Linked DNA regions of Methylicorpusculum oleiharenae. The protein of the gene in region 1 interacts with the protein of each later gene in a pairwise test. Links are inferred from orthologs where the notes say so. Each region holds a gene or a part of one and is shown on either strand. Other genes may lie near its edges. The genes, in order: GO003_RS23285 and GO003_RS07130.

Region 1 (3,756 bases):
TATAAGCAAAACAATGGAATTATCAATAAGCATCCATCCAAAATAATCTCTCTATTTCTGATTGAGAGTTATAGCGTCGAAAGTTTACTGTTTCTTACAACTCAGCCTTCAACTGAAAAAATACTGATCGGCTATAAATTGACCTGACATTGAAAAGTATTACAGGGTAAATAAATTTTCTGGACACTTAAAAATCAGCTTATATATATGAGGTCATAGACCAAAGAGATCGACCAATATCGACAATTTTAACTTGCGGCTTTTAGCAATCCGTATTCAGTCTGGATCAGGATGATTTTAAAATCAAAAAATACGCTAATCCCTTCACGTGAAGCTCTAACATTTTTCATATGTTTGTGGATTTTAACGTTTGGTAATATAACATTTTCGACCTAAGATAGGCCCAACTGCTAAAGAATTAACGGAATACATCAATGAGCGACCTCCTTAAACTGTTTCGAGAATCTTCATCCTTGTACGGCAGCAATGCCAATTTTATAGAAGAGTTGTATGAACAATATCTTCAGGACCCGGACTCAGTCGAAGATAGCTGGAAACAAAAGTTCGGCCATATTCGAAGCGACTCTATTCAGGAAACAGCGCATAGCCCAATCATCGAACGCTTCGCTTCATTAGCCCAACAATCTCAGGGCCGGCTAGCCAAATTACAAGGCTTTACGGAGCAGAGTGTCAAAAAGCAGTCGGCGGTCGCACGCCTGATTAATCACTATCGGGTTCGTGGTCATCAGATTGCAACGAATAATCCTTTACACACTACAACTCCGTATTTTCCTGATTTGGATCCTGCCTACTATGGATTGACTGAACTGGACATGGACACGTTGTTCGACACAGGAACGTTGTACGGCGTTGACCGGCTCCCCTTAAGAGATATTATTACCACTCTAAAAGAAATTTATTGCGGCAATATCGGAACAGAGTACATGCATATTGTCGACACCGATATGAAACGCTGGATTAAAAACCGGCTGGAAGGCGCCAAGATTCACCATAAACTGTCGGCCGACGAACAAATGTCGACACTTTTATTTCTGACCGCTGCAGAAGGCATAGAAAAATACCTGCACAATACTTTTGTAGGCCAAAAACGCTTTTCACTGGAAGGTGGCGAATCATTAATTCCTATCTTGGACAACATCCTCCAACGAGCAGGTGAGAAGCAAACGAAGGAGGTTGTGATCGGAATGGCGCATCGCGGCCGATTGAATGTCCTGGTCAACATTCTCGGAAAAAATCCAGCCAAGTTGTTTGAGGAATTTAAAGGCATACACATTCCCGCACCCGGGATGAATTCCGGTGATGTTAAATATCACATGGGGTTTTCTTCCGACATAGTTACGCCTGGCGGACCGATTCATGTGACATTGGCATTTAACCCTTCGCATCTGGAGATTATCAACCCTGTAGTGGAAGGATCGGTCAGAGCAAGACAAGACAGAGACCCCAGAGCTGACAGCCATAACACTATTTTACCGATTCTGATTCATGGCGATGCCGCGTTCGCAGGACAGGGCGTTGTGATGGAAACACTCAACATGGCAGGAACGCGCGGCTTTTCAACCGGCGGAACCGTTCATATTGTGGTGAATAACCAAATCGGCTTTACCACCAGCAACCCGGCCGACGCCAGATCCACGCTTTATTGTACAGACGTGGCCAACATGGTTCAGATTCCTGTTTTCCATGTCAACGGCGATGATCCCGAAGCGGTTTTATTTGTCGCAAAAATGGCGCTGGATTTTCGCATGACGTTTAACAAGGATGTGGTGATTGACCTCATTTGTTACCGCCGACTAGGCCATAACGAAGCGGACGAACCGGCGACGACCCAACCACTGATGTACAAATACATCAGGAACCGGCCAACGACACGCCATATATTTGCCAATAAGCTGATTGAAGACGGCGTAATTTCCAAAGAAGATGCCACTCGAATTGAACAGGACTATGTCCGGAAACTCGAATCGGGCCAAGTCGTCTCCAGGCCGATTGCCACTGAAAAAGTCTATTCTTATTCGGCCATATGGGATAAATACCTGAATAAAAAATGGACTCAAGCCTGCAAAACCGCGGTCTCCCTGGACGTGATACGTTTTTGCAACAAACAATTACAACTATTGCCCACCGGTTTTGAATTGCACCCTCGGGTCGGCAAAATAATGGACAGCCGGAGAAAAATGGCCGCTGGCGCACTCCCGTTAGATTGGGGATTTGCCGAAAATATGGCTTATGCAACCTTGGCTATGGAAAAATATAATGTCAGATTAACAGGACAGGATGTTGGCCGGGGCACGTTTTTCCACCGCCATGCCGTTCTTCACAATCAAATCGACGGCAGCACTTATCAGCCACTCAGCCATCTGGATCCCAATCAGGGTCGTGTTCAGATTTATGACTCTTTGCTTTCAGAAGAGGCGGTATTAGGCTTCGAATACGGTTACAGTTCAACCACCCCCGACTGCCTGGTCATTTGGGAAGCGCAATTCGGTGATTTCGCAAACGGCGCGCAAGTAGTAATTGACCAGTTCATTACCTCCGGAGAAACCAAGTGGGGCCGCCTCAGCGGCCTGGTCATGTTGTTGCCCCATGGATATGAAGGTCAAGGCCCGGAGCATTCATCCGCACGACTTGAACGGTATATGCAGCTCTGTGCCGAACATAATATCCAGGTTTGCACGCCAACGACGCCGGCTCAAATCTTCCACCTGTTGCGCCGCCAGATGATCAGAACATACCGCAAACCCCTGATCATTATGAGCCCCAAAAGTCTTTTGAGACACAAGCTGGCCGTATCTACACTTGAGGACCTGTCCAAAGGTAAATTCCAGACAATCATCAGCGAAACTGATTCGATAAACCCAAAAAACGTAAAGCGAATGGTGCTCTGTGCCGGGAAGGTTTATTTCGATTTACTGGAAACCCGCCGTGAAACTCATACTGAAGATGTCGCGATAGTGCGTATCGAACAACTTTATCCTTTTCCTGACAAACGGTTTAAAGATGAAATCGCTAAATATCCAAATCTTGAACTGATGATTTGGTGCCAGGAAGAACCCAAAAACCAAGGCGCCTGGTATCAAATCAGGCATCATTTCGTCGATACGCTTGCTACTCAAATCAACTTGCAATATGCTGGCAGAGCGGCCTCCGCTTCGCCGGCCGTTGGTAATTTTAAAAAGCATCTCGAACAACAAAAACAAGTCGTAGAATCCGCTTTATTCGGTAACTACAAAGGAAAATAACATGACCATTGAAGTCCGCGTTCCCGCTCTTCCGGAATCAGTTGCCGATGCAACGCTTATAAACTGGCACAAAAAACCCGGTGATTGGGTCAATAAAAATGAAAACCTTGTTGATCTTGAGACAGATAAAGTCATTCTTGAAGTACCCTCACCCAACTCAGGAATATTGAGCCAGATTGTCAAAGAAGATGGCGCCCTCGTTTTCAGTAATGATGTCCTGGCAATACTGGACACTGAAGCCTCTTCAACCTCATCCGACACCAGCCCTGCTGAAAATAAGGCAGAAGCCGTTATTGCACCGGCATCTGCGGCAAGCCCTGAAAAGATGGTTGAACAACCCGCATCCACAGCCGCCCAATCTTTGGAGGCCCATCTGAGCCCTGCCGTTCGCCGCCTGATCGTCGAGAAAAACATTGATCCAGCGCAAATCAAAGGCTCAGGCAAACATGGACGGCTGACTAAAAACGACGTTATTGAATATTTGAGTGATGAA
Region 2 (3,301 bases), 3.7 Mb from region 1 along the record:
GAAAAATCAGTGGCTAATAATATATGAGCGTAGTTTTGCATCATGCCTCCTAGAGAGTGGCGGGGGGCGCTTCAGGGAAAAGAAACCCAACCAGCTGGTAAGAAGCCAGCAGATAAAGAAAAGAAACACCTAATCCGAATAACAATGATTGAGAGAGCGCATGGCGAAAAATGTGGCCACTCGCCAGCCAATGCCAAACGATGAATAACACCAGAGTAAACAGTGACAGGAGAGTAATATACCCTGACGCCATGGTCGCAATGCTGGGTAATGCAAGAAAACTGATAACGGCGTCGACGCCTAATAGCGCGCACGCCGTTTGTTCAAAGCGTTCAGGTTTACCCCAAAAAAACAACAGGGCTTTACTGAAGACGAGTATTAAAAAAACACCTAACAGTATTTGCAGCAGTGAATCACTGAACGTCTCGTTGATTCTCAAAACGAGAAAGCTGACAACCGAGTAAAACAGGATCAAATAGAATAACAATCCTCGGGTATAAGGAATATCCTGTGGTCCCTTTTTAAGCAGGGCAATATTGAACAACAGCTTTAACCACTCGTACATGCCTCTTGCGCCTCTTCAAGTTTACTTTCCGCCGTCAACCAGGCTTCCTCCGCACGCGACAAATCTCTGTCGACCTGCGCTTTTTGTTCCAACAACTGCTTTAAACGATTTTTTTCAGTCTCCTGGTAAATTGCAGGATCGGCCAATTGCTGTTCAATCAGAAATTGCTGTTGATGCAATTTTTCTACCGCCTGTTCCGTCCGTTTTATGGCATCGACTAATGGCTTGAGCTTGTGCCGGCGCTCGGCGTCCTGTTTTCTTTGATCTTTTCTGGAAACATTAACGACATTGCCTGCCTGCGAAGGCTCTTCCTCGCCTTTTTTCTGATCCGTCAGCCATTGACGATAGTCGTCCAGATCTCCATCAAAAGCCTGCACAGCACCATTGGCCACCAACAGCAGAGAGTCAGTGACCGAGCGCAGCAAATGACGGTCATGCGAGACGATGACCATGGCACCCTGATAATCCTGCAAGGCGACACTCAGGGCATGGCGCATTTCCAGATCCAAATGGTTGGTAGGCTCGTCCAGCAGCAGCAGATTTGGATTTTGATAAACCAGAAGAGCCAGCACCAAACGCGCCTTTTCCCCTCCGGAAAACGGCTCTACCGCTTCCATGACTTTATCGCCCTGAAAATCGAAGCCGCCCAGATAATTGCGCAGCTCTTTCTCTGTCGCGCGCTTATCCAGCGCTTGTAAATGCCATAGCGGACTCTGATCCACGCGCAATTGCTCGAGTTGATGCTGGGCAAAATAGCCTATTTTGAGCATGTCCGAGATCAGCAATTGCCCTGCTACCGTCTGCATTTGGCCGGCCAGCACTTTAATCAAACTTGATTTACCGGCTCCGTTAGGTCCCAACAAACCGATGCGGTCGCCGGGAGAAAGGGTTAAATCAACATTTTCGATAATGATTTTATCGCCGTAACCAATATTTGCCTGCTTCAGATTGATCAGCGGATTGGGCATTTTATCGGGTTTGGCAAACGTAAAATGGAACGGTGAATCCACATGCGCTTGAGCAATCAGCTCCATTCGCTCCAGCGACTTGATCCGGCTTTGCGCCTGTTTGGCCTTGGTCGCCTGGGCTCTGAAACGGTCAACAAAACTCTGGATATGGGCAATTTCCCGCTGTTGTTTTTCAAAAGCTGCTTGCTGCTGGGATAATTTTTCCGCCCGCATGCGTTCAAAATCAGAATAATTGCCAGTATAAATTTCAGCTTTATTGCTTTCGATATGAATAATGTGATCGGTGATGCTGTCCAGAAAATCCCGGTCATGGGAAATCAGCACTAGAGTCCCCGGATATTTACACAGCCAGTCCTGCAGCCAAATCACGGCATCCAGATCCAGATGGTTGGTGGGTTCGTCCAATAACAACAGGTCCGACCGGCACATCAGCGCCTGTGCCAGATTCAGTCTCATCCGCCAGCCACCGGAAAACGAACTGACCGGATTATTAAGCTGCCCGGGTAAAAAGCCCAGGCCGTTCATCAGCCGCGAGGCGCGCACCTGAGCGGTATAACCGCCGATATGATCCAGCGCGCCGTGCAGTTCTGCCAGCTTGATGCCGTCGTTAACTTGCTCGGCTTCAGCCAACCGCTTTTCTAACCGCCGTAATTCTTTATCGCCGTCGATGACATAATCGATCGCCGAAGAACTGACGCCTGGCGTTTCCTGAGCCACATGCGCTATTTCCAGATTTGGCGGCATCGAAAAATCGCCCTCATCCGGATGCAGCTCGTCTCTAAGCAAAGCAAATAAACTGGACTTACCCACCCCGTTGGCACCGGTCAAACCAATCTTCTGACCACGATGCAGAGTAAAAGAGGCACCGGAAAACAAGACTCGCGCGCCCCGTCTTAGAGCCACATTTCTAAAATTCAGCATATCGTTACCGTTTCAGGCACAGCAAAACAATCAAACATAATTCGCCTTATCCTAAACGATCGAGCATTTTTTCAGCTTGTTCGGCGAATTCATCCAGATTGCCTTTTTTTACCGTTTCTCTGGGAATGACCAATGCGGTATTCAATCCAATATAAATAAACACATAACGGTCGCTCTTTTCCACCCTCACTATCTCATCCCAAGGCATGGTATTTTTGCCGCTGGGCGACTTTTCAAGCAGTCCTTTAGGATCCAGCGTCAAGGTATAAGTGCCAAACATCCGCGATTTCTCTTTATAGGTGTAATTGGTGAGAATCTGGCGGCGAAAATCCAGCAACAAAATCTTGGGTGACAACCAGGCCCACAAAATAGCCAAAACGACGACGTAGGAAGCCGCCCGGATATCACCGTAATAAAAGTAATAAAAAGCCCCTATGATGAACATAACACCGGGCACTATGAGCCGGTTCTTTTTCAAGTTATGTTGAATGTCATCGGAGTTCAAATATTGCATTTCATTGAAGTGGATTAAATCTTCCTCCCGGAATTCGTATTCGATTTCAAACATGAGTGTGTTTATATAAAGTTAAAAGTTCAATTAGTAACAAAGAAAATCGCATCCAGGCTTTAGCCTATCAGCGTTGATCCAAATAAAAAGCGGTTTTTTACGAGAGGCTGACTGATTATGAGGCAGTTCATCGCTGCGAACAGAAAAACCGCGGCGTGATCAGTGGCGCCTCAATGCATTTTGATTTTGGCATGAGCACCGCGGCGAAACAGATTCGATAAAGTCAGCATGGCGGTTCTGAAATAGCCGTGAATCGCGACTTGATGCATTTTATACAAG

What was found.
Region 2: the proteins of GO003_RS23285 (region 1) and GO003_RS07130 interact in binary tests that used the Escherichia coli proteins (3 or more experiments, as listed by UniProt). The link is inferred for Methylicorpusculum oleiharenae from one-to-one orthologs.

Annotation. Positions count from the first base shown.
Region 1 is NZ_WUTY02000001.1:5,214,883-5,218,638, forward strand. The notes cover bases 36-3,463. They hold GO003_RS23285 (2-oxoglutarate dehydrogenase E1 component), read left to right. Parts: upstream 36-434; coding sequence 435-3,263; downstream 3,264-3,463. Other genes in these bases: odhB (2-oxoglutarate dehydrogenase complex dihydrolipoyllysine-residue succinyltransferase), read left to right, coding at 3,265-3,463. Also shown: more of odhB, read left to right, coding at 3,464-3,756. UniProt on the Escherichia coli protein: E1 component of the 2-oxoglutarate dehydrogenase (OGDH) complex which catalyzes the decarboxylation of 2-oxoglutarate, the first step in the conversion of 2-oxoglutarate to succinyl-CoA and CO(2).
Region 2 is NZ_WUTY02000001.1:1,522,065-1,525,365, reverse strand. What follows is about bases 3-2,975. They hold GO003_RS07130 (ATP-binding cassette domain-containing protein), read right to left. Parts: upstream 2,455-2,975; coding sequence 550-2,454; downstream 3-549. Other genes in these bases: GO003_RS07125 (YcxB family protein), read right to left, coding at 2,501-2,975; GO003_RS07135 (hypothetical protein), read right to left, coding at 50-565; GO003_RS07140 (universal stress protein), read right to left, coding at 3-41. In the rest of the region: more of GO003_RS07140, read right to left, coding at 1-2; more of GO003_RS07125, read right to left, coding at 2,976-3,022; GO003_RS07120 (NAD(P)/FAD-dependent oxidoreductase), read right to left, coding at 3,193-3,301. UniProt on the Escherichia coli protein: Genetic data indicate it may be involved in ribosome assembly or function.